DNA from 4 places in the Leclercia sp. CFBP8987 genome. Region 1 is predicted to be linked to each of the others. Evidence: predicted binding sites of a transcription regulator. Region 1 holds the regulator's gene; each other region holds the start of a gene.

Region 1 (8,010 bases):
TTACAACGCATAAAGTCAAAATTAGGAATACGTTACGTCTACAGACAGTATGCAGCGGCAGAGATTTTTTCTCGGTGGACCGGCGAGTATACCTGAAGAAAGGACTTTTGATGCTTCTTGCAACGGCACTGTTAATAATTGGTTTACTTTTGGTGGTCTACAGTGCCGACCGTCTGGTGTTCTCCGCATCAATTCTGTGTCGTTTATTGGGCGTTCCCCCCCTGATTATTGGGATGACGGTGGTCAGCGTAGGTACCTCCCTGCCGGAGATTATCGTCTCTGTCGCCGCCTCGCTGCACGATCAGGTTGATCTCGCCGTAGGAACGGCCATTGGCTCCAACATCGTCAACATCTTGCTCATCCTGGGACTTGCCGCACTGCTTCATCCATTTCGCGTGCATTCTGATGTTCTGCGACGCGAATTACCGCTAATGTTAATTGTCAGTCTGCTGGCCGGTTATGTGTTATATGACGGGCAGTTAACGCTTAGCGATGGCATTTTCCTGCTGGCACTGGCGGTCATCTGGCTGTTTTATATTGTTAAGCTGGCCCGGGCGGCAGAAAAGCAGGGCAATGACACCCTGACCCTTGAGCAGGTTGCAGAGCTACCGCGTGAGGGAAATTTACCTGTCGCGCTGCTCTGGCTGGGCGTGGCGTTAATCATCATGCCGATGGCGACGCAGATGATCGTTGATAATGCGACGGTGCTGGCCAACTACTTCGCCATGAGCGAATTAACCATCGGCCTGACGGTGATTGCCATTGGCACCAGTCTCCCCGAGCTGGCCACGGCGATTGCCGGCGCGCGTAAAGGCGAAGATGACATAGCGATTGGTAATATCATCGGTTCCAATATTTTCAATATTGCCATTGTGCTGGGTCTGCCGGCCCTGATTGCTCCCGGCGCCTTTAATCCGCTGGCGTTCAGCCGGGATTACGGCGTGATGGTGTTAGTCAGCGCTATCTTCGCCCTGCTCTGCTGGCGGCGTAAAAGGCAGATTGGTCAGGGCGCTGGCGCGCTGCTGACGGTGGGATTTATCGTATGGATGGCGATGCTGTACTGGCTCTCGCCTCTTCTCTCTGGGTAAACGGAAACGCATTATGTCGCAAATAGAATTGCAGCCGGGTTTTGACTTTCAGAAAGCAGGAAAAGAAGTTCTGGAGATAGAACGTGAAGGTCTGGCGCAGTTAGATCAATACATTAATCAGGATTTTACCCTCGCGTGTGAGAAAATTTTCCACTGCACCGGCAAAGTCGTGGTGATGGGGATGGGTAAATCCGGGCACATTGGTCGTAAAATGGCGGCCACCTTCGCCAGTACCGGCACCACCGCCTTTTTCGTTCATCCCGGTGAAGCGGCGCACGGTGACCTCGGCATGGTCTCAGCGCAGGATATCGTCATCGCGTTATCCAACTCGGGTGAATCAAATGAGATCCTGGCCCTGATCCCGGTGCTGAAGCGGCTCCACGTTCCCCTTATCTGTATCACCAGCCGCCCTGAGAGCAGCATGGCGCGCGCCGCTGATATCCATCTGTGCGTCAAAGTGCCAAAAGAGGCCTGCCCGCTGGGACTGGCACCGACCTCCAGCACCACCGCTGCGCTGGTAATGGGAGATGCGCTGGCCGTCGCCCTGCTCGAAGCCCGCGGCTTTACCGCCGAAGATTTCGCCCTCTCCCATCCGGGTGGTGCGCTGGGACGTAAATTGCTGCTGCGGGTGAATGACATCATGCATACCGGGGATGAAATTCCACGCGTCAGTAAAGAGGCCTCCCTGCGCGATGCGCTGCTGGAGATCACCCGTAAAAACCTCGGCATGACCGTCATCTGCGATGATCAGATGAAAATTGACGGGATTTTCACCGATGGGGATCTGCGCCGCGTGTTCGATATGGGTGTAGATGTTCGTAAGCTGGGTATCGCCGATGTGATGACCCCCGGGGGGATTCGGGTGCGTCCCGGCCTGCTTGCTGTCGAAGTATTAAACCTGATGCAGTCCCGCCATATCACCTCCGTCATGGTTGCTGATGGCGACCAGTTGCTGGGTGTGGTACATATGCATGATCTGCTGCGCGCAGGCGTAGTGTAATGAAGGATAAGACAATGATTAATGCGGGTGCATCCCTTGCAACCTGTTATGGCCCGGTCAGTGCGCAGATGATGTCGCAGGCCGAAAACATTCGCCTGCTGATTCTGGATGTCGATGGCGTGCTGTCTGACGGCCTGATTTATATGGGCAACAATGGCGAAGAGCTGAAGGCCTTCAACGTTCGTGATGGTTATGGCATTCGCTGTGCGCTCACGTCTGGCATAGAAGTTGCCATTATCACCGGGCGTAAGGCTAAACTAGTAGAAGATCGCTGCGAAACGCTGGGCATTACCCATCTCTATCAAGGACAATCCGATAAGATGGTCGCTTTCAGGGACTTACTTGGTAAACTGGCCATCGCCCCGGAAAACGTCGCCTACGTCGGAGACGATCTGATTGACTGGCCAGTGATGGCAGAAGTGGGTTTGAGCGTCGCCGTGGCTGATGCCCATCCGCTGTTGATCCCGCGCGCTGACTATGTCACCCGTATCAACGGTGGCCGCGGCGCAGTAAGAGAAGTCTGCGACCTGCTGCTGCTGGCGCAAGGTAAGCTTGATGAGGCCAAAGGGCAATCGATATGAGTAAAACCAGACGTTGGGTTATTATTCTGCTTTCGCTGGTAGCACTGGTACTGATTGGCGTGAATCTCGCTGACAAGGACGACGAACAAGCGCCGGCGGTCAATACTAACGATCCAACATACAAAAGCGATCATAGCGATACCGTGGTGTACAGCCCGGAAGGGGCTTTGAATTATCGCCTTATCGCTCAGCATGTTGAGTATTTTTCCGAACAGGGCGTCTCCTGGTTTACCCAACCGGTGATGACCACGTTTGATACCAATAAAGTGCCGACCTGGTCGATTAAATCAGACCGGGCAAAACTGACGAATGACCGTATGCTTTATCTGTATGGTCATGTTGAGGTGAATGCGCTGACCGCAGACTCACAGCTGCGCAAAATCACAACCGATAACGCACAGATTAACCTTGTGACGCAGGATGTCACGTCGCAGGATCTGGTTACGTTATACGGCACCACATTTAATTCCAGCGGTCTGAGAATGCGCGGGAACTTACGCAGCAAGAACGCAGAGCTGATTGAAAAGGTTAGAACCTCCTATGAAATTCCAAGCAAACAAACTCAGCCTTAAATTTGTTATTGCCAGCGCGCTGCTGGCCGTCAGCCTGCCCGCGCTTGCTGTAACGGGTGATACCGAGCAGCCGATTCATATCGAATCCGATACGCAGTCGCTCGATATGCAGGGCAACGTGGTGACCTTTACCGGCAATGTGGTCGTGACCCAGGGCACCATCAAAATCAACGCCGACAAGGTGGTGGTGACGCGTCCTGGCGGGGAAGACGGTAAAGAGATTATCGATGGCTACGGCAACCCGGCCACCTTCTACCAGATGCAGGACAACGGTAAGCCGGTGAAAGGCCGTGCCTCCCAGATGCACTACGAGCTGGCGAAAGACTTCGTGGTGCTGACCGGCAATGCGTTCCTGGAGCAGCTCGACAGCAACATCAAGGGCGACAAGATCACCTATCTGGTGAAAGAGCAAAAAATGCAGGCCTTCAGTGAAAAAGGCAAACGCGTAACCACCGTCCTGGTTCCATCGCAGCTGCAGGACAAAAACAACACTCAGGCCCCGGCACAGAAAAAGAGTAACTAATTCGTTATGGCAACATTAACTGCAAAGAATCTCGCCAAAGCCTACAAGGGCCGTCGCGTAGTGGAAGATGTCAGTTTGACCGTCAACTCCGGCGAAATTGTCGGCCTGTTGGGTCCTAACGGTGCGGGTAAAACCACTACCTTTTACATGGTGGTAGGGATTGTGCCGCGCGACGCGGGTAACATCATCATCGATGACGAAGATATCAGCCTGCTGCCGCTTCATGCACGTGCGCGTCGCGGTATCGGTTACCTGCCACAGGAAGCGTCGATCTTTCGCCGTCTGAGCGTCTTCGACAACCTGATGGCGGTGCTGCAGATCCGTGACGATTTGACCTCCGAGCAGCGTCAGGATCGCGCCAACGAGCTGATGGAAGAGTTCCATATCGAACATCTGCGCGACAACATGGGCCAGGCGCTCTCCGGTGGTGAACGTCGCCGTGTGGAAATTGCCCGCGCGCTGGCAGCCAACCCGAAATTTATTCTGCTTGATGAACCTTTTGCGGGCGTCGACCCGATTTCGGTTATTGATATCAAACGAATTATTGAGCATCTGCGCGACAGTGGTCTGGGCGTGCTTATCACCGACCATAACGTGCGTGAGACGCTGGCGGTCTGTGAGCGGGCTTACATCGTCAGCCAGGGCCATCTGATTGCCCACGGCACACCGCAGCAGATCCTCGAAGACGATCATGTTAAGCGCGTGTATCTTGGGGAAGACTTCAGACTCTGATAGGGTAGAAGTTCAGTCTCGCGTAAACGGAGAAAAATGCTCTGAACATGAAGCAAGGTTTGCAATTAAGGCTCAGCCAACAGCTGGCAATGACGCCGCAGCTCCAACAGGCCATTCGTCTGTTGCAGCTGTCGACGCTAGAACTCCAGCAGGAGCTCCAGCAAGCGCTGGACAGCAATCCCCTGCTTGAGCAAACCGATCTTCACGACGAGGTAGAAACTCAGCAAACTCAGGACACCGAAAATCTCGACAGCGTTGATGCGCTGGAGCAAAAAGAGATGCCTGACGAGCTTCCTCTGGATGCCAGCTGGGATGAGATCTATACCGCAGGCACGCCATCCGGCACGCGCGCAGACTACCAGGATGATGAATTACCGGTGTATCAGGGCGAGACCACCCAGTCGCTGCAGGATTACCTGATGTGGCAGGTGGAGCTCACGCCGTTTTCCGATACCGATCGCGCCATCGCTACCTCCATTGTCGATGCCGTCGATGAGACCGGCTATTTGACCGTGTCGCTGGACGACATTCTGGAAAGCATCGGTGATGATGAGATCGATCTTGAAGAGGTCGAAGCGGTTCTGAAGCGTGTTCAGCGTTTCGATCCGGTCGGCGTCGCAGCACGCGATTTACGTGACTGCCTGCTGATTCAACTTTCGCAGTTCGTTAAAGAGACGCCGTGGCTGGAAGAGGCTCGCCTGATCGTCAGCGAGCATCTGGATCTGCTGGCCAACCACGACTTCCGCTCATTGATGCGCGTAACGCGCCTGAAAGAAGAGATCCTGAAAGAAGCGGTTAATCTGATTCAGTCGCTGGATCCACGACCGGGGCAGTCTATCCAGACCAGCGAGCCCGAGTACGTTATTCCCGATGTGCTGGTGCGCAAGCATAACGGCCTGTGGGTTGTGGAACTGAATTCCGACAGCATCCCGCGCCTGCAAATCAATCAGCACTACGCCTCGATGTGCACCAGCTCGCGCAACGATTCGGATAACCAGTTTATCCGCAGCAATCTGCAGGAGGCGCGCTGGCTGATCAAGAGCCTCGAGAGCCGCAATGACACCCTGCTGCGCGTCAGCCGCTGCATCGTCGAACAACAGCAGGCGTTTTTTGAGCAGGGTGAAGAATTTATGAAGCCGATGGTGCTGGCCGATATCGCCCAGGCCGTCGAGATGCATGAATCGACGATTTCCCGTGTGACGACGCAGAAGTATCTGCACAGTCCGCGCGGTATTTTTGAGCTTAAGTATTTTTTCTCCAGCCACGTCAATACCGAAGGCGGCGGCGAAGCCTCGTCGACGGCCATTCGGGCGCTGGTGAAAAAATTGATCGCCGCGGAAAACCCCGCGAAACCACTGAGCGACAGTAAGTTAACCACCATGCTGTCCGATCAAGGTATCATGGTGGCACGCCGTACTGTTGCGAAGTATCGAGAGTCTTTATCCATTCCGCCGTCAAACCAGCGTAAACAACTGGTCTGACACAACCGATAAGGAAGACACTATGCAGCTCAACATCACTGGACACAACGTCGAAATTACTGAGGCCTTGCGCGAATTTGTGAATACAAAATTCGCCAAGCTTGAGCAGTACTTCGAGAGGATCAATCAGGTCTACATTGTGTTAAAAGTGGAAAAAGTGACTCATATCTCGGATGCGACCCTGCATGTCAACGGAGGCGAAATTCATGCCAGTGCGGAAGGACAAGACATGTACGCGGCTATCGACGGCTTGATTGACAAGCTCGCACGACAGCTAAACAAACATAAAGATAAACTGAAACAACACTAATTGTCCGGGCAGTTAACGGGTGCAGGTTGGCCTGTTGTGAAACACAACGGGCCCTTTGTACAGTTAGCGCTTAGGTGAAATTATGATGAATAACGATTCAACTCTACAACTGAGCAGTGTCCTTAATCAGGAATGTACCCGCAGTGCCGTCCACTGCCAGAGCAAAAAACGTGCGCTGGAGATCATCAGTGAACTGGCCGCAAAACAGCTGAGCCTGCCGCCACAAGTGGTATTTGAAGCGATTCTGACCCGTGAAAAAATGGGCAGTACCGGCATCGGCAACGGCATCGCCATTCCCCATGGCAAACTTGAAGAGGATACCCTGCGTGCTGTAGGGGTGTTTGTTCAGCTGGAAACACCTATCGCCTTTGATGCTATTGATAACCAGCCTGTCGATTTGCTGTTTGCCCTGCTGGTGCCAGCGGATCAGACCAAAACACATTTGCACACCCTCTCGCTGGTGGCCAAACGCCTGGCGGATAAAACCATCTGTCGCCGTTTGCGCGCGGCTCAGAGCGATGAGGAGCTTTATCAAATCATTACGGAAACGGAAGGCAATCAGGATGATGCGTAATCGGGTGATGGCGTTGACATCTGTAGTCCTGAGGAGAAACGGTACATGGTGCTGATGATCGTCAGCGGTCGTTCAGGGTCCGGAAAATCGGTGGCCCTGCGAGCGCTGGAAGATATGGGCTTTTACTGCGTGGATAACCTGCCGGTAGTGCTGCTGCCCGAGCTGGCGAAATCACTGGCCGATCGGCAGATTTCCGCCGCGGTCAGCATCGACGTGCGTAACATGCCGGAATCCCCGGAGATCTTTGAGCAGGCGATGAGCAGTTTGCCGGAGGCGTTTTCACCTCAGCTGCTGTTCCTTGATGCCGATCGCAACACGCTGATCCGTCGCTACAGCGATACCCGTCGTCTGCATCCGCTCTCCAGCAAAAACCTGTCGCTGGAAAGCGCCATTGACCAGGAGAGCGATCTACTGGAGCCGCTGCGCTCCCGCGCCGATCTGATCGTTGATACCTCCGAAATGTCTGTCCATGAACTGGCGGAAATGCTGCGTACCCGCCTGCTGGGCAAACGCGAGCGCGAGCTGACGATGGTGTTTGAATCCTTCGGCTTTAAGCACGGTATTCCGATCGATGCAGACTATGTGTTTGACGTGCGCTTCCTGCCGAACCCGCACTGGGATCCGAAGCTGCGTCCGATGACCGGCCTGGATAAACCCGTCGCCGCGTTCCTTGACAGGCATACGGAAGTGCATAACTTTATCTATCAGACGCGCAGCTACCTTGAACTCTGGTTGCCGATGCTGGAGACAAACAATCGCAGCTACCTGACGGTGGCGATTGGCTGTACTGGGGGCAAACACCGTTCGGTCTATATTGCTGAGCAACTGGCTGACTATTTCCGCTCGCGCGGCAAAAACGTGCAGTCCCGTCATCGTACGCTGGAAAAACGCAAAACATGACCGTAAAGCAGACCGTTGAGATCACCAATAAGCTGGGCATGCATGCACGCCCGGCGATGAAGTTATTTGAACTGATGCAAGGGTTTGACGCGGAGGTTCTGCTGCGTAATGACGAGGGCACCGAAGCCGAAGCCAACAGCGTAATTGCCCTGCTGATGCTCGACTCCGCCAAGGGCCGACAGATCGAAATCGAAGCTACCGGCCCGCAGGAAGAAGAGGCGCTGGCAGCAGTCATTGCGCTGTTCAACG
Region 2 (8,010 bases), 1.3 Mb from region 1:
CACCAGCAGCAGAATGGCGTAGATAAAGATGAACTTCAGGTTAGGGTTAAAGGTCAGGTTGAAAAACTCGTGGAACGGCACGCCGCCATCTTTTGCCCGTCGACCAAACTCCAGCCCGAAGAGGGTCGGGGGCGGGGCGGAGATGCCGTTTGGCCCGCCGGTAAAGGTCAGCCAGTTGTTCAGCACCAGGCGGATGATCTCCCCGAAGCCGAGGGTCACAATCGCCAGATAGTCGCCATGCATGCGCAGTACCGGGAAGCCGAGCAAGGCCCCGGCCGCGGCGGCCATCAGCGCCGCCAGAGGCAGCATGGACCAGAAGCCGAGCCCCAGATACTGATAGCCCAGCGCCAGGCCATAGGCACCGATGGCGTAAAAGGCGACATAGCCGAGGTCCAGCAGGCCCGCGAGCCCGACCACGATGTTCAGCCCGAGGCCGAGCAGGACGTAGATCAGGCCAAGGATCGCCACCGTCAGCACGTACTTGGTGGCGACGAACGGAAAGCAGACCGCCAGGGCGATAATCAGGGGCAGGATCCAGCGCATCCGGCTTTTGTACTCCGGCGGGCGAACGTAAACCCCGGTATTATCGTTGTCGAAGCGGGCCATCACCCGTCGGCCCGGCGCGGTGGTTAAAAAGGCACTGAGTAAAAAACGCCCGGTCATCACCGTGGCGATGATCCACGCCAGCCGCTGTCCTTCGAAGTTAAAGCTGTAGCCGTCCAGCACCACGCCCACCACCGGACCAAAAATCACCAGCGCCACCATGCCCGCAAAAATGGCGTCGAGAATGCAGCGTTTTAGGGAAAAACCGTCGTGGGCAACGGGTTGCGAAACGAGTTGTGCAGTCATCTTTTTTCCCTCACACCTTGGCCACGACAGGGCGACCAAGCAGTCCCTGAGGACGGAAAATCAGGATCACCACCAGCAATCCAAACGAGAACACGTCTTTATAATCGGAGTTCACCATCCCGGAGAATTGCGCCTCGGCAATGCCGAGGATCAGGCCTCCCAGCATCGCGCCGGGCAGGGAGCCGATCCCGCCAAGGACGGCGGCAGTAAAGGCTTTGATCCCGATGATAAACCCGGCGTAAAAATCAAAGGTGCCGTAGTTCATGGTGATCAGCACCCCGGCCAGGCCAGCCATTGCCGCGCCAATCACAAACACCAGGGAGATGATCCGGTCGGTATTGATGCCCAGAATCGACGCCATCTTGCGATCCTGCTGCACGGCGCGGCACATCCGCCCGAGCCGGGTGTTGCTGATTATCCAGGTGAGCAGCAGCATCCCGGTGAACGAGGCGATCAGAATGAAAACTTTGGTGTAGGTGATCTGTACAAAGCCTTCGCCAATATGAAAGCGCAGCACGCCGTCGAGCATGGTAGGCACTCCCTGCTGACGCGGCCCCTGGCTGATTTGGGCGTAGTTTTGCAGGATCAGCGACATGCCGATGGCGGAGATCAGCGGTGCCAGGCGCGTGGAGTTACGCAGCGGTTTATAGGCGATGCGTTCGATGGTCCAGCCGTACACCCCGGTCACCACGATGGTGAAGACCAGCGTGCCGAGGATCAGCAGCGGAAAAGATTCCAGCCCGAAGAAGGAGAGAAGCGCCAGGCCGATGGCGCAGAGATAGGCGGAGATCATATAGACTTCGCCGTGGGCGAAGTTAATCATGCCGATAATGCCGTAGACCATGGTGTAGCCGATAGCGATCAAGCCGTAGACCGACCCCAGCGTCAGGCCATTGATTAACTGCTGCAGAAAGAACGTTTCCATCATCGCGCGCTCGTGTTTTAGACCGCAGGTTGCGCTGCGGTCCTCGGGTTATAGTGCGTCGGTATGTCGCCATACCGACGTTGAGCGTGATTCCGTCCGCTTACTGCACTTCCTTATATTTACCCTTGTCGTCCCACTCATACACCACGTAGTCAGAGACTTTCAGGTCGCCCTTGCTGCCCCAGGATTTTTTGCCCATCACGGTATCCACCGAATTGGCCTTCAGCCATTCGCTGGCTTTGGCCGGATCGGCCCCACCGGTGGCTTTAAAGGCCGCAGCAATGGCCTGGATGGAGGCGTAGGAGTAGAGGGTATAGCCTTCCGGCTCGAATTTACTGGCGCGGAATTTGTCGATTACCGCTTTGCCTTCCGGGATCAGACGCGGGTCTTTGCCGAAGGTCATATAGATGCCGTTGGTGTACTGCGCGCCCCCGGCGGCGGTGACCATCTCTTCGTTGACGATACAGTCGCCGGAGAAGAATTTGGCCTGCACCCCTTGCTCACGCATCTGGCGTACCAGCGGGCCCGCTTCCGGGTGACAGCCGCCGAAGAAGACCACGTCCGGTTTCTGGGCACCGATTTTGGTCACCAGCGCGTTAAAGTCTTTTTCGCCGCGGGACAGGCCTTCGTACATCACGTCTTTGACATCACGTTTCGCCAGCGCCGCTTTGGTGGCATCCGCCAGCCCCTGGCCGTAAGTGTCTTTGTCGTGAATGATCACCACCCGTTTGGCTTTCAGCTTATCAATAATGAAATCAGCGGCGACCTGGCCCTGCTGGTCATCACGGCCGCACATGCGGAACATGTCGCTCATGCCGCGCTCGGTGATCAGCGGGTTGGTGGAGCCGGGGGTGATAGCCAGTACGCCCGCGTCGTTATAGACCTCGGAAGCTGGCATGGTGGAGGAGGAGCAGAAGTGGCCGACCACGGCTTTGACCTTATCCTGGTCAACCAGACGGTTAGCGACCGAGACGGCCTGTTTCGGTTCACAGGCGTCATCGCCCTGCACCAGTTTGATCTTCTCGCCATTAATGCCGCCCGCGGCGTTAATGTCTTCCGCGGCCTGGGTCGCGCCGTGCCAGTACTGGTCCCCATAGGTGGCGTTCGGTCCGGTGAACGGACCCGCCACGCCAATCACGATATCAGCCTGGGCGGAAAACGCCGTCACCAGACACCCTGCCAGCACAAGAGAGAGAGGACTTCTGATCAATTTCAGCGACATTATTATGTACCTTTTCTGAGTGTTTTTTGGCACAACCCTGTGTAGTCGAACGCCGGAGGCGTACCCAATCCAAAACGTGTTCAAAACGTAATGCACTAAACGGACGACATACCGCAGAAACAGGCGAGATTGCCTGAGGGTGATGACCCTCAGCACAACAATAAGCAAAATGGTTGCCAGAACGGCAGCGTATTGCCTGTGTTTCGACAATTTTCAGTATAGAGCGCCGTTTTAAGCGGCCCGGCGGCATGAAGTGAAATTACAGCGGGGATCACATCTCATTAACAACAAAGCACATAAGTTGTGCAACGGTCACGATTTAGACGGAATTGCACCAGTAACGCGCCCCGGAACAACAGGGGAAGGGGACCGTTGAGCCTGCTTTCTGTGTTACCCTGCACGCAATTCTATTCTGCAGGAGATTTACCATGAGCGAAGGTCCATTAAACGAAACCGAAATGGAGTGGCTGGAAGAGACCTTAATGACCTACGGTCATGACGGCGAGTCCGTAATGGACGTCTCGGAGCTCGACGGGATGCTGACCGCGGTGCTGTCCGGCCCGGTGGTGGTTGAGCCGGATCGCTGGCTGGTGGCGGTGTGGGGCGGCGAGAAAAACATTCCGCGCTGGAAGAACGATCGCGAGATGAACCGCTTTATCGATCTCTGCTTTAAGCACCTGAACGATATTGCCGAGCGCCTTAGCGACTACCCGGAGCAGTTTGAGCCGATGTTCGGCATGAACGATGTTGAGGGTGAAACCTTTACCGTGGTGGAAGAGTGGTGCTTCGGTTATATGCGCGGCGTGGCGCTGACCGACTGGTCATCCCTGCCAGAGTCGCTGCGTGAGGATCTGGATCTTATCGCCCTGCACGGCTCCGAAGAGAACTTTGAGCGTCTGGATACCTTCAGTGAAGAGGAGTTCCAGCAGAGCATCGAGGGCATTCGTCCGGCGGCGCTGCGCCTGTATAATCACTGGATTGCCAACCCGCAAGAGCCGGTTGCCCAGCAACCGGTGATCAACGGCACCAAAGTCGGTCGCAACGATCCCTGCCCGTGCGGCAGCGGCAAAAAATTCAAGAACTGCTGTCTGCATTAACAGCGCCCGGCGGCGCTTCGCTTGCACGGGCCTACAGGTTTCGTAGGCCGGGTAAGCGTAGCGCCACCCGGCGGTCATTTATCCCACTTCCGGAAGCAGCCCTGCCGCAATCCCAAACTGCACGAGGATTATCGCGATCCCGCAGGCGAAGACCAGACACAGCGTCGGTTTCCCGCCGGGCACCCGGTAATCACCGGCTGGATGATGCTTACGGCTCTGCCACACCAGCAGCGACGGCAGCAGCAGCGCCAGCACCGCCAGCGCGACGCCTGCATAACCCAGCGCCATCACAAACCCACGCGGATAGAACAGGGCGAAGGCCAGCGGCGGCAGGAAGGTGATCGCACCGGTCTGGATACGCCCGCCCACGGTGCGGCTGCGCTGGAACAGGTCGGCAAGGTAATCGAACAGGCCCAGCGCCACCCCGAGGAACGAGGTCGCCAGGGCGAGGTCGGCAAACAGGTGTACCGCCAGCTCCACGTGCGGCGACGCCACCACTTCACGCAGGGCCTGCAGCAGCCCGTTCAGGCCGGTATGGCTCGCCAGCATCCCCATAAAAGTTGACGAGTTAATGCTGCCGAGGGTTACCAGCTGCCAGAAGATATAGGCCACCAGTGGAATGGCGCTGCCGGTGATAAAGATCCAGCGCAGCTTGCGCACGTTGCCATTCATATAGCTGACGATGCTCGGCACGCTGCCGTGGAAACCAAACGAGGTAAAAATCACCGGGATAGCCGACAGCGCCAGCCCTTTCTCCAGCGGCAGGGTCAGAAGATTGACCTTATGAATGTGCGGTGCCAGCAGCGCCAGCATCACCACCAGGAAGATGATTTTGGCCGAGAAGAGGAAACGGTTGAACAGATCCACCAGCGAGGTGCCAACGCAGACCACGCCGCCGCCGATCAGGGTAAAGAAGATCACCCCGGTGGTCGGAGAGATATCGGTGTTGAACCAGTCGTTGACGCTGGAGGCGATTAGCTCACCCGCGCCGCTGATGTAGGCCGCGGTCAGGGCATACATCAGGAACATCATGCTGAAACCGGTGATCCACTGGCCGAAACGGCCCAGATAACGCCCGGCCAGCGACCCGAGTCCGGTATCGGCGGGAACGTGCTGATACACTTCCAGCAGCAGCAGGGCGGTATAACACATCAGCGCCCAGAGCGTGCCCAGTAACACCAGCGTGACGCCAAACCCGACGCCCGCTGCCGCCAGCGGCATCGCCAGCATACCTGCGCCAATCGTGGTTCCGGCGACGATAAAAATACTTCCCAGCGTTCTGTTCTTCACGTTTTCCTCTACGGCCTTGCACTATCACGACAAAATCTGCGGCGCAGCGTAAGGGAAAAACGCAGGTTCGTCAAACCGCCGTTACAGGTGCTGTAAATGTAGCTTTACGATATTCATCGGAAGCCATCAGGAGGGGGAATTGAAAGCTATTTCTGCGCCAGCGCAAGGTGGGCAGGGGAGGAAGTAAAATATGCCGTCATTAAAAATAACGCGGCGCCAGAGGCGCCGCAGTAATATTAATTTTGAGCGTCAAGCGTCGACAGCTCTTTATCAATAAAATACAACCCTTCACCAGATTTACCCGCCAGCGACAGTTTATCGAGAACGGATTTAAACAGCTTCTCTTCTTCGTGTTGCTCTGCCACATACCATTGCAGGAAATTAAAGGTGCCATAATCCTGGCTTATCATCGCCGCATGGACCAGGTCGTTAATTTTCTGGGTGATCAGCTGCTCGTGCTCATAGGTGGCACGGAACAGCTCGTCCAGCGAGGCGTACTCAGCAAACGGCGACGCCACCGGGTTGATGCGCGGCAGGCTGCCAGTATCGGTAAGATAATCAAAGAGACGCTGCATGTGAGTCATCTCTTCCTGCGCGTGACGACGCATAAATGCCGCCGCGCCTTCAAAACTGTGATAGCTACACCAGGCGCTCATCTGCTGATAGAGCAGGGAGGAGTAAAGCTCCAGATTCATTTGCTCATTGAGCTTGTCGATCATTTCGGTTTTAAGCATGGTGTCGCTCCGTATTATTATTCACTGGTCAACGTGAGCGTCACTATAATTTGTTATTTATTTATTTGCAAAAAGTAAAATAAATATTTAAACGATCATAATACGAATGGGAATAAAACGCATTGCGGGTAACGTAAATAAATTAATGAGAATTATTCTGTTTCGTGTTTAATACTATTATTGCCAGCGGGATCGCTGGCAACGGAATTAATAATAGGTGACGACGACGGGCCGCGGGGTATAGCCATGACACTGATACTGAATGGTCATGGTTTCATTCAGGCACAGCGAGCCGCTGATGAGGCTACAGGTTTTGATCGGCTGCCCGTAGGCCATGGCCGTACTGTATCCCATCGCCTGGCATTCACGGGTCGCGGTACCGCTGGTGACGTAATCGTCATAGCGGGCGTTCTGCAACATGGCCTGATCGTAATTGAGCATGACAACACCTGACGTGACGTCGACGCTGCTGACTTCTGCTTGCCGGGTAACGCCACAGCCCGCCAGTAACAGGAGCAGGCCGCCAGTGCATAATCTCTTCATAGAACACTCTGGATGCATGGAAATAACCTATACTAGCGGCTGATGTGCGCCGCAATGCCAGGATTAAACGCCTGTTCTGCCCCTTCTCTTTGCCACGAGCCCTTGCTCCTTCAATCTTAAGCCATCCGTCTATCAGGCGGTGGCAAAAACCTCTCCGGGCACAAAATTGTGAGCGCATCTTTGTTTTTTGAAACTATTTTTCACTTAATTTGAAAGTGCGTTTGCTAAGTAGTAAGGTTGGACAGGTAAGCTATCCACAGCGGGACGCCCCGCATCGCATTCAGGAGACGAAGAATGAAAATTGCACTGATGATGGAAAACAGCCAGGCGCCAAAAAACGCCATCATCCTCAAGGAATTGAACGCCGTTGCTGAAGAGAAAGGTTTCCCGGTCTACAACGTTGGGATGAGCGACGAAAACGATCACCACCTGACCTACATCCACCTGGGGATTATGGCGAGCATTCTGCTGAACTCGAAAGCGGTTGATTTCGTGGTGACCGGTTGCGGTACCGGCCAGGGTGCGCTGATGTCCCTGAACATCCACCCGGGTGTGGTGTGCGGCTACTGCATCGATCCGGCTGACGCCTTCCTGTTCGCCCAGATCAACAACGGTAACGCGCTCTCTCTGCCATTTGCTAAAGGCTTCGGCTGGGGCGCAGAGCTGAACGTTCGCTTTATCTTTGAAAAAGCCTTCACCGGCCGTAATGGCGAAGGTTATCCGCCAGAGCGTAAAGAACCTCAGGTTCGCAACGCTGGCATCCTGAACCAGGTGAAAGCCGCGGTGGTTAAAGAGAACTATCTCGATACCCTGCGTGCTATCGATCCAGAGCTGGTCAAAACTGCAGTAACCGGTCAGCGTTTCCAGCAGTGCTTCTTCGAGAACTGCCAAGATAAAGAGATCGAAGCCTTTGTCCGCGGTATTATCGGCTAAGTTGCCAACGCCAGTGATAAAGCCAGCTTACGCTGGCTTTTTTTATGCCCGTTTGCTGGATACCGCACTGCCGGCATCTTTCACCAGACGTAGGGTATCGATCATCCCCAGCAGACAGACCAGCGCAATCGCCACAAACGCCAGCCGGAAGCTGATCCCCGGCAGCGCGTCCATCCCCAGCATTTCGCTACTCAGCTCCCCGAGACGGATCCCGATCGCACCGAGGGTGATCCCCAGCCCCACTGCCAGCTGAGTGGCGGTTGAGAACAGGGTGTTGGCATAGCTCATCTGCGGGGAAGGGACATCGGCAAAGGCGAGGGTGCTGATGGCGGTAAACTGAATGGAACGGAATACGCCGCCCAGATAGAGCACCAGCATAATGATCCACACCGGGGTTTGCGGGGTCAGGAACGCACA
Region 3 (8,010 bases), 1.9 Mb from region 1:
GACGACAATTCACACAGTAGCGACACACCTAACAGCAAAAAGGGATTTTTCTCCCTCCTTCTGAGCCAGCTGTTCCACGGTGAACCTAAAAACCGTGACGATCTTCTGGAGCTGATCCGTGATTCCGGGCAGAACGAGCTTATCGACGAAGATACGCGCGAAATGCTCGAAGGGGTTATGGACATCGCCGACCAGCGCGTTCGCGATATCATGATCCCCCGCTCGCAGATGATTACCCTGAAACGCAACCAGACCTTAGATGAGTGCCTCGACGTTATCATCGAGTCTGCTCACTCGCGTTTCCCGGTGATCAGCGAAGATAAAGATCACATCGAAGGGATTTTGATGGCTAAAGATCTACTGCCGTTTATGCGCAGCGATTCCGAAGCCTTCAGCATGGAAAAAGTGCTACGTCAGGCGGTGGTTGTCCCGGAAAGCAAGCGGGTTGACCGCATGCTGAAAGAGTTTCGCTCTCAGCGCTACCACATGGCGATTGTTATCGATGAATTTGGCGGTGTTTCGGGTCTGGTCACCATCGAAGATATTCTTGAACTGATTGTTGGTGAAATCGAAGACGAATATGACGAAGAAGAGGATATCGACTTCCGTCAGCTGAGCCGCCACACCTGGACCGTGCGTGCGCTGGCTCCGATCGAAGATTTCAATGACACCTTCGGGACACACTTCAGCGATGAAGAGGTGGATACCATTGGCGGGCTGGTGATGCAGGCCTTTGGTCACCTTCCGGCGCGCGGTGAGACCGTGGAAATAGACGGTTACCAGTTCAAGGTCGCAATGGCCGACAGTCGACGTATTATTCAGGTTCATGTAAGAATGCCGGACGATGCTCCGCAACCCACACTGGATGATTGATTTAAATGGCATTTGCCCCACTGTTTGAACGCCAGCGCGTACGTCTGCTGCTGGCGCTAATCCTCGGAGCCAGCGGAACGCTGGCTTTTTCCCCTTATGACTTCTGGCCCGCCGCGCTCCTCTCCCTGATGGGACTGCAGGGGCTGACGCTGAACCGACGGCCCGTACAGGCCGCGGCGATTGGTTACGTCTGGGGTCTCGGCCTGTTTGGCTCCGGTATTAACTGGGTTTACGTCAGTATTGCGCAATTTGGCGGCATGCCGGGTCCGGTGAATGTCTTCCTCGTGGTGCTGCTGGCAGCCTATCTTTCGCTGTATACCGGCCTCTTCGCCGGGGTCCTCTCGCGCCTGTGGCCGAAAACCAGCTGGCTGCGGGTGGCGATTGCCGCCCCGGTGGTCTGGCAGTGCAGCGAATTCCTGCGCGGCTGGGTGCTGACCGGTTTTCCCTGGCTGCAGTTCGGCTACAGCCAGATCGACGGCCCGCTGAAAGGTCTGGCGCCGGTGATGGGCGTCGAGGCGATCAACTTCCTGCTGATGGTAGTGAGCGGCCTGCTGGTACTGGCGCTGGTACAGCGCAACTGGCGTCCGCTGGCGGCGGCGCTGATCCTCTTTGCCCTGCCCTTCCCGCTGCGTTTTATCCAGTGGTTTACCCTCGAGCCGCAACGCGCCACCCAGGTGTCGATGGTGCAGGGGAATATTCCCCAGTCACTGAAATGGGATGAAGGTCAGCTGGTCAACACCCTGAAAATTTATCTGGATGCGACCCAGAAAGAGATGGGCAAGTCGCAGCTGATTATCTGGCCGGAGTCGGCGATCCCGGATCTGGAGATTAACCAGCAGCGTTTCCTCGCCATGATGGACGATCTGCTGCGCGCCCGTGACACCACCCTGATCACCGGGATTGTCGATGCGCGTCTGAACAAGCAGAACCGTTACGACACCTACAACACCATCATCACGCTGGGGAAAGACAATCCGTACAGCTATGAGTCGACCAACCGCTACAACAAAAATCACCTGGTGCCTTTCGGTGAGTTTGTGCCGCTGGAGTCGATTCTACGTCCGCTGGCGCCATTCTTCGATCTGCCGATGTCCTCGTTTAGCCGGGGTCCGTATGTTCAGCCTCAGCTGAGCGCGCACGGCTTTTTGCTGACCGCCGCCATTTGCTACGAGATTATCCTCGGTGAGCAGGTGCGGGATAATTTCCGCCCGGATACCGATTATCTGCTGACCATCTCTAACGATGCCTGGTTCGGTAAATCGATTGGCCCATGGCAGCACTTCCAGATGGCGCGGATGCGCTCCCTGGAGCTGGCGCGCCCGCTGCTGCGCAGCACCAACAATGGCATTACCGCGGTGATTGGGCCGCAGGGCGAAATTCAGGCCATGCTCCCGCAGTTTACCCGCGACGTGCTGACGGCAAAGGTCACGCCGACGACAGGGTTAACGCCTTACGCTCGCACCGGCAACTGGCCGCTGTGGATCCTGACCGTGCTCTTTGGCTTTGGTGCCGTGCTGATGAGCCTTCGTCAGCGTCGTAAGTAATTCTCACCCCTCACCCTAACCCTCTCCCCACAGGGGAGAGGGAATAGTCCTCGCATATTTGCCGCATCCTGGCCTTTTTCCCTCTCCCTTTCAGGGAGAGGGTCGGGGTGAGGGTCAATTCTGGCACGCCGATTGCTTTATTTATTCACGCAAACGCGATTTGGCTTAACGTGCAACCTTGTCGCACCAGCATTGTTCACCGGTAGCACCGAAACGGTGCAACGGGGGATTTATGCCTCTGAATGGTGCGGCGCGCTTCGCAAAAATAAACAATAACGCAGCAAAATCTTTACATTAAGCCAAACTAAATGTTAACAAACACGTATAACACTGCACTCGTATCGCGCGAGCTATAACAACATCACACCGAATATCAATGCGCCCCTGTCGCTGATAAAAAAGGAGTTGGATATGCAATTACGTAAACTGGCCACAGCAATGCTGGTGATGGGATTGTCTGCAGGCGTCGTTCACGCCGAAGACGCTGCGCCGGCGGCGGGCGGCACCCTCGAAAAAATCGCTAAAAACGGCGTGATTGTGGTCGGCCACCGTGAATCCTCTGTTCCGTTCTCATACTACGACAACACGCAAAAAGTCGTGGGTTACTCTCAGGCTTACTCCAATGCCATCGTTGACGCGGTGAAGAAAAAGCTGAACAAACCGGATCTGGAAGTGAAGCTGATCCCAATCACGTCACAAAACCGTATTCCGCTGCTGCAAAACGGCACCTTTGATTTTGAGTGTGGCTCCACCACCAACAACCTTGAGCGTCAGAAACAGGCAGCCTTCTCCGATACCATCTTCGTGGTCGGTACCCGTCTGTTGACCAAAAAAGGCGGCGAGATCAAAGACTTCGACAACCTGAAAGGCAAAGCGGTGGTCGTCACCTCCGGCACCACCTCTGAAGTGCTGCTGCACAAGTTGAACGAAGAGAAGAAAATGGACATGCGCATCATCAGCGCTAAAGACCACGGTGACTCTTTCCGTACCCTGGAGAGCGGTCGCGCCGTCGCGTTTATGATGGATGATGCCCTGCTGGCTGGTGAGCGCGCGAAAGCGAAGAAACCGGACAACTGGGAAATCGTCGGCACCGCGCAATCCAAAGAGGCCTATGGCTGCATGATGCGTAAAGACGACGCGGAATTTAAGAAACTGGTTGATGACACCATCGCTCAGGTTCAGACCTCCGGCGACGCAGAGAAATGGTTCGATAAGTGGTTTAAAAACCCAATCCCACCAAAAAATCTGAACATGAACTTTGAGCTGTCCGACGACATGAAGGCACTGTTTAAAGAACCAAATGACAAAGCACTTAACTAATTAGAACCATTAAGGGGCGGGACCTCCTGCCCTCTCGATTGTCGGGAAGCGCGGACAGACTAAACGTTGAGTGGTCGTTCCCCACTCAGCGCGAATATTAAAGCTTCTCACCAATCTTCGAGGGTAGCGCTGCTACCCTTTTTTTTCTGGAGTTTATTATGTCAATCGACTGGAACTGGGGCATTTTTCTGCAGCAAGCCCCGTTCGGCAACACCACCTATCTTGGCTGGCTGTGGAGCGGTTTTCAGGTTACGGTCGCCCTGTCGATCACCGCCTGGATCATCGCTTTCCTGGTCGGCTCGCTGTTCGGTATTTTGCGTACCGTGCCTAACCGTTTTCTCTCCTCGCTGGGAACCTGCTACGTCGAACTGTTCCGTAACGTTCCGTTGATCGTGCAGTTCTTCACCTGGTATCTGGTTATCCCGGAACTGCTGCCGGAAGATCTCGGCATGTGGTTCAAATCTGAACTGGATCCTAACGTTCAGTTCTTTGTCTCCTCCATGCTCTGCCTGGGTCTGTTCACCGCTGCCCGCGTATGTGAGCAGGTGCGTGCGGCGATCCAGTCTCTGCCCCGTGGACAGAAAAACGCCGCGCTGGCGATGGGTCTGACCTTACCGCAGGCCTACCGTTACGTTCTGCTGCCGAATGCCTATCGCGTGATTGTGCCGCCGATGACCTCGGAGATGATGAACCTGGTGAAAAACTCGGCCATCGCCTCCACTATCGGTCTGGTGGATATGGCCGCGCAGGCGGGCAAATTGCTGGATTACTCCGCGCACGCGTGGGAATCCTTTACCGCCATTACCCTGGCGTACGTGCTGATTAACGCAGTGATTATGCTGGTGATGAACCTGGTCGAACGTAAAGTTCGCCTGCCGGGCAACCTGGGGGGCAAATAATGTACGAGTTTGACTGGAGTTCCATTGTTCCTTCCCTGCCCTACCTGATTGATGGCCTGATCATCACCCTGAAGATCACCCTGACGGCGGTGATTATCGGGATTGTCTGGGGCACTCTGCTGGCGGTCATGCGCCTGTCGAGCTTCAAGCCTGTCGCCTGGTTTGCCACGGCCTACGTCAACGTGTTTCGCTCCATCCCGCTGGTGATGGTGCTGCTGTGGTTCTACCTGATCGTACCGGGCCTGCTGCAGAACGTGCTTGGCCTGTCGCCGAAATCCGATATTCGTCTGATCTCGGCGATGGTGGCCTTCTCAATGTTTGAGGCGGCGTACTACTCAGAGATTATCCGCGCCGGGATCCAGAGTATCTCCCGCGGGCAGTCCAGTGCCGCCCTGGCATTAGGCATGACCCACTGGCAGTCGATGAAGCTCATCATTCTGCCGCAGGCGTTCCGCGCCATGGTTCCACTGCTGCTGACCCAGGGCATCGTGCTGTTCCAGGATACTTCGCTGGTTTATGTGTTGAGCCTGGCAGACTTCTTCCGCACCGCCTCCACCATCGGTGAGCGCGATGGTACTCAGGTTGAGATGATCCTGTTCGCAGGTGCGGTCTATTTTGCAATTAGTTTAAGCGCGTCGCTGTTGGTCAGCTGGCTGAAGAAAAGGACAGTGTAATGATTTCCCTGAAAAATGTTTCTAAATGGTATGGGCACTTTCAGGTGCTGACCGACTGCTCCACGGAAGTGAAAAAGGGCGAAGTGGTGGTGGTGTGCGGGCCGTCCGGCTCGGGCAAATCCACCCTTATCAAAACCGTGAACGGCCTTGAGCCAGTGCAGCAGGGCGAGATTATCGTCAACGGCACCAAAGTGAATGACAAGAAAACCAACCTGGCGACGCTGCGTTCTAACGTCGGGATGGTGTTCCAGCATTTCGAACTGTTCCCGCATCTGTCGATCATTGAAAACCTGACCCTGGCGCAGGTAAAAGTGCTCAAACGCGATAAAGCGAAGGCGCGTGAAAAAGCGTTGAAACTGCTGGAGCGCGTGGGTCTGACGGCGCATGCCGATAAGTTCCCGGCGCAGCTCTCCGGCGGCCAGCAGCAGCGTGTCGCGATTGCCCGCGCGCTGTGTATGGATCCGGTGGCAATGCTGTTTGATGAGCCAACCTCCGCCCTCGACCCGGAAATGATCAACGAAGTACTGGACGTTATGGTACAGCTGGCGCAAGAAGGGATGACCATGATGGTGGTGACCCACGAAATGGGCTTTGCCCGTAAAGTGGCGAACCGCGTGATCTTTATGGATGAAGGGAAAATCGTGGAGGACTCCGCCAAAGAAGAGTTCTTTGCCAACCCTCAGTCCGATCGCGCCAAAGATTTCCTCGCCAAAATCCTGCATTAATCTCCCTGGTGCGCAATCGCTCAGATTGCGCACTGCTTCACGCTTTTCATCTGTTTGCCTCGTCGGCTCCTCTCTTCAGCGTTAGCCTTGCCACAAAACAACACTGAGAAATGGAGAATTCTATGGCACTGCCCATTATCCTCGATTGCGATCCGGGTCATGACGACGCGATAGCACTCGTCCTTGCCCTCGCCTCACCAGAACTTGATGTCAAAGCCGTTACCTCCTCAGCCGGAAACCAGACCCCGGACAAAACGCTGCGTAATGTCCTGCGCATGCTCACGCTGCTAAAGCGCACCGATATCCCGGTAGCCGGCGGTGCCGTTAAGCCGTTAATGCGGGAGCTCATTATTGCGGACAACGTGCACGGTGAAAGCGGTCTTGATGGCCCCGCCCTGCCCGAGCCGGGCTTTGCTCCGCAACATTGCACGGCCGTAGAGCTGATAGCGAAGATACTGCGCGAAAGCGCCGAACCGGTGACGCTGGTGGCTACCGGTCCGCAAACTAACGTCGCCCTGCTGCTGAACAGCCATCCGGAGCTGCATGCGAAAATCGCCCGGATTGTGATCATGGGCGGCGCCATGGGGCTGGGTAACTGGACCCCTGCCGCTGAATTCAACATCTTTGTCGATCCTGAAGCGGCTGAAATCGTCTTCCAGTCCGGTATTCCGGTGGTGATGGCCGGACTAGATGTAACGCACAACGCGCAAATCATGGCGGAAGATATTGAGCGTTTTCGTGCGATCAATAACCCCGTGGCCCGCACCGTAGCGGAACTGCTCGATTTCTTTATGGAGTATCACAAGACGGAAAAATGGGGTTTCCAGGGCGCACCGCTGCACGACCCTTGCACCATCGCCTGGCTGCTGAAGCCGGAGATATTCACCACCGCCAGACGCTGGGTCGGCGTCGAAACGCAGGGGAAATATACTCAGGGTATGACGGTGGTGGATTATTATTTCCTTAGCGGTAACGAACCCAACACCGAGATCATGCTGAATATCGATCGCCAGGCCTTCGTTGATTTACTGGCAGAAAGACTCGCGTTTTATCGTTCGTAGTCTTATGCGGATAATAACGATGCGTCAGATGACGCATCGTTATTATCACTGCTAAGGCTCAAACGGACGACGCTGGAACTGGTCGTGACCGCACTTCGGACAGACCGGCAGCAGGTCGGGGGTATAAACCGCCAGATGGAAGTGACAATTTTCACACACCAGATTGCCGAGCCCAACCACCTCCCCACTGTGATACACGCCGTGATGGTTAAGATCCTGGAACACCTCGCGCCACTCCAGCTGCGTTTTATCGGTAATATCTGCTAGCTCCTGCCACAGACTCTCTTTGATTACCCGCATAAAGACGCTGTCAGCGACCTCATCCTGGCTCTCTTCGTAGCTGCGGGCGAACTCCTCCAGATCCCGACGCACCGCGCGGGTCACCTCCTCCACTTCGGTACGTGTTAACTCACCCGTCTGCATCACCCTCAGGCGCGCCTGTTCGACGAGCGCATCAATATCACGCTCACCATTACGCAGACGTTCAGTTAATGTGGCGACCAGTTCACGGTAAAATTGAGCAACCTTGTTCATCATTTGCCTCCCGGGTAAGTAACTCTCTCTAATGATAGACCTTATTTGCGCCCCGCTTTGTCAGGTCATCCACACTCTGCGTAAATTCCTGCAAGGCGCTTTTGAGGTAAAGGCTGTTTTGACGCGGGCGTTTGGGCTATGCTATGCGGATCTGAATTACCACATCCATTGGCTACGTTTGTAGCTGTATTGAACACAGGACCACTGGCTGCCATGCAAGAGCAATACCGCCCGGAAGAGATAGAATCGAAAGTCCAGCAACACTGGGACGAGAAGCGCACTTTTGAAGTCACCGAAGACGAGAGCAAAGAGAAGTATTACTGCCTGTCGATGCTTCCCTATCCTTCTGGCCGACTACACATGGGCCACGTGCGTAACTA
Region 4 (8,010 bases), 440 kb from region 1:
GCGGAATACCCGGGCACCGTGCACGTTGCCGGGCCGGTTCCGCAGGCGGTTGCAGCCGGTTGTGTATTGAAATTTGTGGCGTAATTAAAGGAGAGAAACATGGAACAGGTTGCAGTTGTCATTGGCGGGGGACAAACCTTAGGGGAATTTCTCTGCCGCGGGCTGGCCGCAGAAGGGTATCGCGTGGCGGTGGTGGATATTCAGAGCGAAAAAGCCGCCCGGGTCGCCAACGGGATCAATAAGGAATTTGGTGAAGGCAAGGCGTATGGTTTTGGCGCCGACGCCACCAGCGAGCAGAGCGTGATGGCGCTGTCGCACGGGGTGAATGAGATTTTTGGCCGGGTCGATCTGCTGGTCTACAGCGCCGGGATCGCCAAAGCAGCGTTTATCGGCGACGTGGAACTGGGAGATTTCGACCGTTCGTTGCAGGTGAACCTGGTGGGCTATTTCCTCTGCGCCAGGGAGTTCTCGCGCCTGATGATCCGCGACGGCATTGCCGGGCGCATTATTCAGATCAACTCCAAATCCGGCAAGGTGGGCAGCAAGCATAACTCCGGCTACAGCGCGGCCAAGTTCGGCGGCGTGGGGCTGACCCAGTCCCTGGCGCTGGATCTGGCGGAGTACGGCATTACCGTGCATTCGCTGATGCTCGGCAACCTGCTGAAATCGCCGATGTTCCAGTCCCTGCTGCCGCAGTATGCCACTAAGCTTGGCATCGAAGCGGATCAGGTGGAGCAGTATTACATCGATAAAGTGCCGCTCAAGCGCGGGTGCGACTATCAGGACGTGCTGAACATGCTGCTGTTTTATGCCAGCCCGAAAGCCTCCTACTGCACCGGGCAGTCGATCAATATCACCGGCGGGCAGGTGATGTTCTGATTGTGCGGGCTGATGCCCTCACCCCAACCCTCTCCCACAGGGAGAGGGAGATTATTCGTAGGCCGGGTAAGGCGCAGCCGCCACCCGGCAATTCCACAGGAGCTACACATGGTTACCGCATTAATCACCGTCGCCGTTATCGCCTGGCTGTGCCAGCTGGCCCTCGGGGGCTGGCAAATCCACCGCTTTAACCGCGCATTCGACGCTCTCTGCCAGAAAGGTCGTGTCGGCGTGGGTCGCTCCGGCGGACGTTTCAAACCACGGGTAATTGTCGCCGTTGCGCTGGACGATAATCACCGGGTCTGCGACTCGTTGATGATGCGCGGGCTGACGGTCTTTGCCCGACCGGTGAAAATTGCAGCGATTAACGGTCTCGCATTACAGGAATTAGAGCCTGATGTGATCTTTCCCAATGATTCGCTGTGTCAGGATGCACTATCATTAGCGCTTAAATTGAAACATGGATAATTTCGTTGTGAACGTTATAAGCTTGCGAAATTATCATTTCGCAACCTGAGGAACTCAACGCCTATGAAACCCCGTCAGCGGCAGGCGGCCATTCTCGACCATCTGCAAAAGCAGGGAAAATGTTCGGTTGAGGATCTGGCCCACTACTTTGACACCACCGGCACCACCATCCGCAAGGATCTGGTGATCCTGGAGAATTCCGGGGCGGTGATCCGCACCTATGGCGGCGTGGTGCTGAATAAGGACGAGGCCGATCCGCCCATCGATCACAAGACGCTGATCAACACCCACCAGAAGGCGTTAATCGCTGAGGCGGCGGTAAAATATATCCATGACGGCGACTCCATTATCCTCGACGCGGGCAGTACGGTGCTGCAGATGGTGCCGATGCTGAGTCGCTTCAATAACATCACCGTAATGACCAACAGCCTGCATATCGTCAACGCCCTGTCCGAATTCGACAACGAACAAACCATCCTGATGCCCGGCGGTACCTTCCGTAAAAAATCAGCCTCGTTTCACGGCCAGCTGGCGGAGAACGCCTTCGACCATTTCAGCTTTGACCGGCTGTTTATGGGCACCGACGGCATCGACCTTAATGCGGGCGTCACCACCTTCAACGAGGTGTTCAGCGTCAGTAAAGCGATGTGCAATGCCGCCCGGGAAGTGATCCTGATGGCCGACTCGTCGAAGTTTGGCCGTAAAAGCCCGAATATTGTCTGTAGCCTGGAGAGCGTTGATAAGCTGATCACCGACGCGGGTATCGATCCGGCGTTCAAACAAGCGCTGGAAGAGAAAGGAATCGAAGTGATTGTAACCGGAGAGAGAGATGAGTGATTTTCTGATCAACGCAGGTCGTCAAACCCTGATGCTGGAACTGCAGGAAGCCAGCCGCCTGCCGGATCGTCTGGGAGAGGATTTTGTTCTGGCCGCCAACACCATTATCCAGTGTGAAGGCAAAGTGATTGTCGCGGGCATCGGCAAATCCGGGCACATCGGCAAAAAGATTGCCGCCACCCTTGCCAGCACCGGCACCCCGGCCTTTTTCGTCCATCCGGCTGAAGCCCTGCACGGCGACCTGGGAATGATCGAGAGTCGCGACGTGCTGCTGTTTATCTCCTACTCCGGTTCGGCGAAAGAGCTGGATCTGATCCTGCCGCGCCTGCAGGAAAAATCGGTCGCGCTGCTGGCGATGACCGGTAAACCCCGATCGCCGCTGGCGCTGGCCGCCAAAGCCACGCTGGATATTTCGGTGGAACGCGAAGCCTGCCCGATGCACCTGGCCCCGACCTCCAGCACCGTCAACACCCTGATGATGGGCGATGCGCTGGCAATGGCGGTAATGCAGGCCCGCGGCTTTAATGAAGAAGATTTTGCCCGCTCCCACCCGGCAGGCGCGCTGGGCGCCCGTCTGCTGAACAAAGTGCATCACCTGATGCGTACCGACGACGCAACCCCGCAGGTGAAGCTGAACACCAGCGTGATGGACGCGATGCTTGAGCTGAGCCGCACCGGACTGGGGCTGGTGGCGGTCTGCGATGACGACAACCAGGTGAAAGGCGTCTTCACCGACGGCGACCTGCGTCGCTGGCTGGTGGGCGGCGGCCAACTGGAAGTTAACGTCAGCAGCGCCATGACCACTGGTGGCCTGACGCTGAAGGCAGAAAGCCGCGCCATCGAAGCCAAAGAGCTGCTGATGAAGCGCAAAATCACCGCCGCCCCGGTGGTGGACGAAAATGGCCGCCTGTGTGGTGCCATCAACCTGCAGGATTTCTACCAGGCAGGCATCATCTAACCTTTCAGACCCAGACGTTTCGCCAGCCGGTGCAGGTTGGCGACGTCGGTCTCCAGCGCCCTTGCGCTTGCCGCCCAGCTGCGGCTGTTCTGCTCCAGCGCGCGGGTAATCATCTGGCGTTGAAACGCTTCCGTTGCCTCACGCAGGTTCTGATTCACCACTAACGGGGTTTCCGGCGTCACCGCAGGGGTGCTCTCATCATGCAGGGCAAAATGCTGCGCGTGGATCACCACGTCATCCCCCAGCCGCGCCGCCCGGGCCAGCACCACCGCCCGGTGGATGGCATGTTCCAGCTCGCGCACGTTACCCGGCCAGCCGTAGCTCAGCAGATGCGCACGCGCCCCGGGGCTGAGTACCACCCGGGATAACCCCATCCGCAACCGGCACTGCTCGCAGAAATAGCCCGCCAGCAGCACCACGTCCTCGCCCCGCTCGCGCAGCGGCGGCACCGAAAGCGGGAACACGCTCAGGCGATGGAACAGGTCGGCGCGGAAGTTGCCTGCCAGCACCTCTTCGCGCAGATCGCGGTTGGTGGCTGCCAGCACCCGCACGTCAACCCGCAGGCTGCGGTCGTCGCCCACCCGCTGGATATCGCCATACTGCAGCACCCGCAGCAGCTTGGCCTGCAGCGCCAGCGACAGCTCGCCAATCTCATCAAGGAACAGGGTGCCGTTATCCGCCATCTCAAACTTGCCGCTGCGGTTGCTGATGGCCCCGGTAAAGGCCCCTTTGACGTGGCCGAACAGCTCGCTCTCCGCCACGCTCTCCGGCAATGCGGCGCAGTTGAGATAGACCAGCGGATTGACCGCCCGCGGCGAGGCCTCGTGGATGGCTTTCGCCACCAGCTCTTTGCCAGTGCCGGTTTCGCCCTCAATCAGCACATTCAGGTCGGAGGCGGCGACAATCTCAATCTCTTTTTTCAGGCTCATCATGCCCGGCGACAGGCCGATCATCTCGGTGTTTTTCACCTGCTCAAACACCGCCGGGCCCACGGGCAGGCTGTTCTGGCTCTCAAGCTGTTCAATCAGCAGGGCATTATTCAGGGCCCCGGCGGCGAGGGCAGCAATCAGCCTCAGCTCCTCGTCGCTGAAGGTGTCGAACTGGTCCGGCGACATGCCGTCCAGGGTCAGGGCGCCAATCAGGTTCTGCCCGGCAAACAGCGGCAGGCCGATACAGGCGTGCACCTTCAGGCTTTCCTGGCCAGGGATTAACCCGTCGTAGGGATCGGGCAGGTCGCTGTCGGCCGGGAAGCGCACCACATCCCCGGCGCGGGCGATGGTCTCCAGCCGCGGGTGGCCTTCCAGGGTAAAGCGCCGTCCCAGCACGTCCTGCGCCAGGCCGTCGATCGCCAGCGGGATAAACTGCCGCCCTTCATAGCGCAGCAGCGCCGAGGCGTCGCAATCCAGCACGTGACGCAGGGTGGAGATCAGCCGCTGAAAGCGATCCTGATGGCCGATACCGCGCTGTAACTCAATGGCGATTTTCGCCAGCACCTCTACAGAAAAACTCATTTTCGCCTCACTGTCATTTTGACAATGCATCTTGTCATATAGACTATATCAATGACAGTCAAATTGACTACCCATGAGGGGTTATTATTTTTAATTTATTTTAAAATCAATGATTTAAAAAGTTGGCACGCAACCTGCAATTACCATTACATCTTTCGTTTAATTTCGCTGTATTAAGTTGAGGTTGCTATGTCTATTCTGGTTAAAAACAATATTCATTGGGTTGGTCAACGTGACTGGGAAGTACGTGATTTTCACGGGACGGAGTACAAAACACTGCGCGGCAGCAGCTACAACAGCTATCTCATCCGGGAAGAAAAAAACGTCCTGATCGACACCGTCGATCATAAATTCAGCCGTGAGTTCGTGCAAAACCTGCGCAGTGAAATCGATCTGGCCGATATCGACTACATCATCATTAACCATGCTGAAGAAGATCACGCCGGTGCCCTGACCGAACTGATGTCCTGCATCCCGGACACCCCGATCTACTGCACCAACAACGCCATCGACTCCATCAATGGTCACCATCACCATCCGGAGTGGAATTTCAACGTGGTGAAAACCGGTGATTCACTGGACATCGGTAACGGCAAACAGCTGATCTTCGTTGAAACCCCGATGCTGCACTGGCCGGACAGCATGATGACCTACATGACCGGCGACGCCGTACTGTTCAGTAACGACGCCTTCGGCCAGCACTACTGCGACGAACGTCTGTTCAATGACGAAGTGGATCAGGCTGAACTGTACGAGCAGTGCCAGCGCTACTACGCCAACATCCTGACCCCGTTCAGCCGTCTGGTGACGCCAAAAATTACTGAAATCCTCGGCTTCAATCTGCCGGTGGATATGATTGCCACCTCCCACGGCGTGGTATGGCGTGAGAACCCAACCCAGATCGTCGAGCAGTACCTGAAATGGGCGGCAGACTATCAGGAAGACCGCATCACCATTTTCTACGACACCATGTCCAACAACACTCGCATGATGGCCGACGCGATTGCCCAGGGCATCAACGAAGTGGATCCGAACGTGGCGGTGAAGATCTTTAACGTGGCGCGCAGCGACAAAAACGACATTCTGACCAACGTCTTCCGCTCCAAAGGGGTGCTGGTGGGGACCTCCACCATGAACAACGTGATGATGCCGAAAATTGCTGGCCTGGTGGAAGAGATGACCGGCCTGCGCTTCCGCAACAAACGCGCCAGCGCCTTCGGCTCCCACGGCTGGAGCGGCGGCGCGGTTGACCGTCTCTCTACCCGACTGCAGGATGCGGGCTTTGAAATGTCGATGAGCCTGAAGGCGAAATGGCGTCCGGATCTGGATGCGCTGGAAATCTGCCGTCAGCACGGCCGCGACATTGCACGTCAGTGGGCGCTCGCTCCGCTGCCTGAAGCGACCGCTAAAGCCACACCAGAACAGGAAGCCTGCGCCTGTGCCGCCGCGGCGGCCGCCGACCTCGGCCCTTGCATGCAGTGCAGCGTCTGCCAGTGGATCTACGATCCAGCCCTCGGCGAACCGCTGCAGGATGTCGCCCCAGGCACACCGTGGAGCGACGTGCCGGATAACTTCCTCTGCCCGGAATGTTCCCTCGGTAAAGACGTCTTTGACGAACTGGCATCGGAGGCAAAATGAGCCACGGTATCGTGATTATCGGCTCGGGCTTCGCCGCCCGCCAGCTGGTGAAAAATATCCGTAAACAGGATGCGAACGTCCCGCTGACGCTGATCGCCGCGGACAGCATGGACGAGTACAACAAGCCTGACTTAAGCCACGTTATCAGCCAGAGTCAGCATGCCGATGACCTCACCCGCCAGACGGCGGGGGAGTTTGCCGAACAGTTTAACCTGCGCCTGTTCCCTTACACCTGGGTCGCCGACATTGATGCGGCGGCGCACGTGGTAAAAGGGAAAGAGACCCAGTGGTCATATGACAAACTGGTTCTGGCCACCGGAGCCGCGGCTTTTGTGCCGCCGGTTCCGGGCCGCGAACTGATGCTGACCCTCAACAGCCAGACGGAGTACCGGGCCTGTGAATCCTCGCTGCGTGACGCGCAGCGGGTGATGATTGTCGGCGCGGGGCTTATCGGCAGCGAACTGGCGATGGATTTTTGCCGGGCCGGGAAAGCGGTCACCCTGGTTGATCATTCCGCCAGTATTCTGTCAGCGCTGATGCCAGCCGAAGTGAGCAGTCGCTTACAACACCGGCTGACCGATATGGGCGTGCATTTGCAGCTGAAATCGCAGCTGCAAAGCCTGACTAAAACCGATACCGGGATCTGCGCCCTGCTGGATCGGGACCGCTGCATTGACGTGGATGTAGTCATTGCCGCCACCGGCCTGCGTCCGGAAATCGCGCTGGCCCAGCGTGCCGGGGCAGAAACCAACCGCGGGGTAAAAGTCGATAGCTATCTGCAAACCACGCAGCCGGATATCTATGCCCTCGGCGACTGCGCCGAAATCAACGGTCAGGTGCTGCCGTTCCTGCAGCCAATCCAGTTAAGCGCCATGTATCTGGCGAAGAACCTGCTCGGGGCCAACACCCCGCTGAAACTGCCTGCAATGCTGGTGAAGGTCAAAACGCCGGAACTGCCGCTGCATCTGGCAGGTGAAACCCAGCGCCAGGATTTGAACTGGCAGATCGCCATCGAACCTCAGGGGATGGTGGCGAAAGGTGCCGACAGCGAGGGCAATTTACGCGCCTTCGTAGTCAGTGAAGATCGGATGAAGGAGGCCTTTGCCCTGCTGAAATCACTACCTGTTTAACCCTCAAACTCTTGCTCTACTCGTTGTATGTTTGTCAGATTTTGCCTTTCGCAGCCCCGGTGCCCCGGGGCTTTTTTAATTACGCAACTAAAAAGATAAATAATAAAATGCGGAACAGCCGAAAAACATCACCCTGTTTTATTCCCTGATTTCTTTTTAATCTGAGAGGGTATTGATTAGCCGGAGATAAACATGGCGACCTTCAGGAAAGAAATTAACGACCTTGCTGACTATTTTAAAAAAGTACAGCCTGTCGAACGCATATTATTCCGCTGGCTTTACCTCAGCCCGGAGGCGCGAACCCAGCGCCTTAAAGAGCTGATGCTGCCTGTCAGCGACAAAAAGCATTAATAAAAAAGACGGCGCAATTGCCGTTTTTTTATTGCCCAAAAGCGGAAGCATTCATCGAAGATATCCTTGTTTATTTAAATATAAATAAACCAAAGGTGTCAGCGGAATATTAATTTAAAGTACATCACATTTTTACTTCCCGCCATTTTAACCCTTGCGAAAAGCTGTTATTTTTCGCCGTGAATTAAGCCCCTTTTTTGGACATGGATATTATGAACGCATTTAGCTATTTGCAACG

The links. Region 1 encodes sigma-54, which starts transcription at its own class of promoters, with help from an activator protein. Its sites were predicted from a motif close to GTTGGCACANNTTTCGCTNT; they were not measured.
Region 2: the regulator sigma-54 is predicted to act here: its motif matches at 3,158-3,177, upstream of SOM40_RS14670 (branched-chain amino acid ABC transporter substrate-binding protein).
Region 3: the regulator sigma-54 is predicted to act here: its motif matches at 2,537-2,556, upstream of SOM40_RS06100 (amino acid ABC transporter substrate-binding protein).
Region 4: the regulator sigma-54 is predicted to act here: its motif matches at 4,775-4,794, upstream of norV (anaerobic nitric oxide reductase flavorubredoxin).

Annotation. Positions count from the first base shown of each region.
Region 1 is NZ_CM188255.1:4,304,510-4,312,519, forward strand. It holds gene SOM40_RS20700 (calcium/sodium antiporter) at 111-1,088, shown strand; gene kdsD (arabinose-5-phosphate isomerase KdsD) at 1,102-2,088, shown strand; gene kdsC (3-deoxy-manno-octulosonate-8-phosphatase KdsC) at 2,103-2,669, shown strand; gene lptC (LPS export ABC transporter periplasmic protein LptC) at 2,666-3,241, shown strand; gene lptA (lipopolysaccharide ABC transporter substrate-binding protein LptA) at 3,210-3,764, shown strand; gene lptB (LPS export ABC transporter ATP-binding protein) at 3,771-4,496, shown strand; gene rpoN (RNA polymerase factor sigma-54) at 4,544-5,977, shown strand; gene hpf (ribosome hibernation promoting factor) at 6,000-6,287, shown strand; gene ptsN (PTS IIA-like nitrogen regulatory protein PtsN) at 6,370-6,861, shown strand; gene rapZ (RNase adapter RapZ) at 6,907-7,761, shown strand; gene npr (PTS phosphocarrier protein NPr) at 7,758-8,010, shown strand, end outside.
Region 2 is NZ_CM188255.1:3,017,757-3,025,766, reverse strand. It holds gene livM (high-affinity branched-chain amino acid ABC transporter permease LivM) at 1-849, opposite strand, end outside; gene SOM40_RS14675 (ABC transporter permease subunit) at 860-1,774, opposite strand; gene SOM40_RS14670 (branched-chain amino acid ABC transporter substrate-binding protein) at 1,875-2,996, opposite strand; gene SOM40_RS14665 (YecA/YgfB family protein) at 3,425-4,093, shown strand; gene tyrP (tyrosine transporter TyrP) at 4,172-5,383, opposite strand; gene ftnA (non-heme ferritin) at 5,620-6,117, opposite strand; gene yecR (YecR family lipoprotein) at 6,325-6,660, opposite strand; gene SOM40_RS14645 (RpiB/LacA/LacB family sugar-phosphate isomerase) at 6,955-7,593, shown strand; gene SOM40_RS14640 (MFS transporter) at 7,636-8,010, opposite strand, start outside.
Region 3 is NZ_CM188255.1:1,292,413-1,300,422, reverse strand. It holds gene corC (CNNM family magnesium/cobalt transport protein CorC) at 1-873, shown strand, start outside; gene lnt (apolipoprotein N-acyltransferase) at 879-2,417, shown strand; gene SOM40_RS06100 (amino acid ABC transporter substrate-binding protein) at 2,829-3,737, shown strand; gene gltJ (glutamate/aspartate ABC transporter permease GltJ) at 3,896-4,636, shown strand; gene gltK (glutamate/aspartate ABC transporter permease GltK) at 4,636-5,310, shown strand; gene SOM40_RS06085 (amino acid ABC transporter ATP-binding protein) at 5,310-6,035, shown strand; gene rihA (pyrimidine-specific ribonucleoside hydrolase RihA) at 6,158-7,096, shown strand; gene SOM40_RS06075 (zinc ribbon-containing protein) at 7,148-7,630, opposite strand; gene leuS (leucine--tRNA ligase) at 7,844-8,010, shown strand, end outside.
Region 4 is NZ_CM188255.1:3,867,758-3,875,767, forward strand. It holds gene srlB (PTS glucitol/sorbitol transporter subunit IIA) at 1-84, shown strand, start outside; gene srlD (sorbitol-6-phosphate dehydrogenase) at 100-879, shown strand; gene gutM (transcriptional regulator GutM) at 988-1,347, shown strand; gene srlR (glucitol operon DNA-binding transcriptional repressor SrlR) at 1,411-2,184, shown strand; gene gutQ (arabinose-5-phosphate isomerase GutQ) at 2,177-3,142, shown strand; gene norR (nitric oxide reductase transcriptional regulator NorR) at 3,139-4,653, opposite strand; gene norV (anaerobic nitric oxide reductase flavorubredoxin) at 4,843-6,291, shown strand; gene norW (NADH:flavorubredoxin reductase NorW) at 6,288-7,421, shown strand; gene SOM40_RS18640 (hypothetical protein) at 7,614-7,772, shown strand; gene nagE (N-acetylglucosamine-specific PTS transporter subunit IIBC) at 7,985-8,010, shown strand, end outside.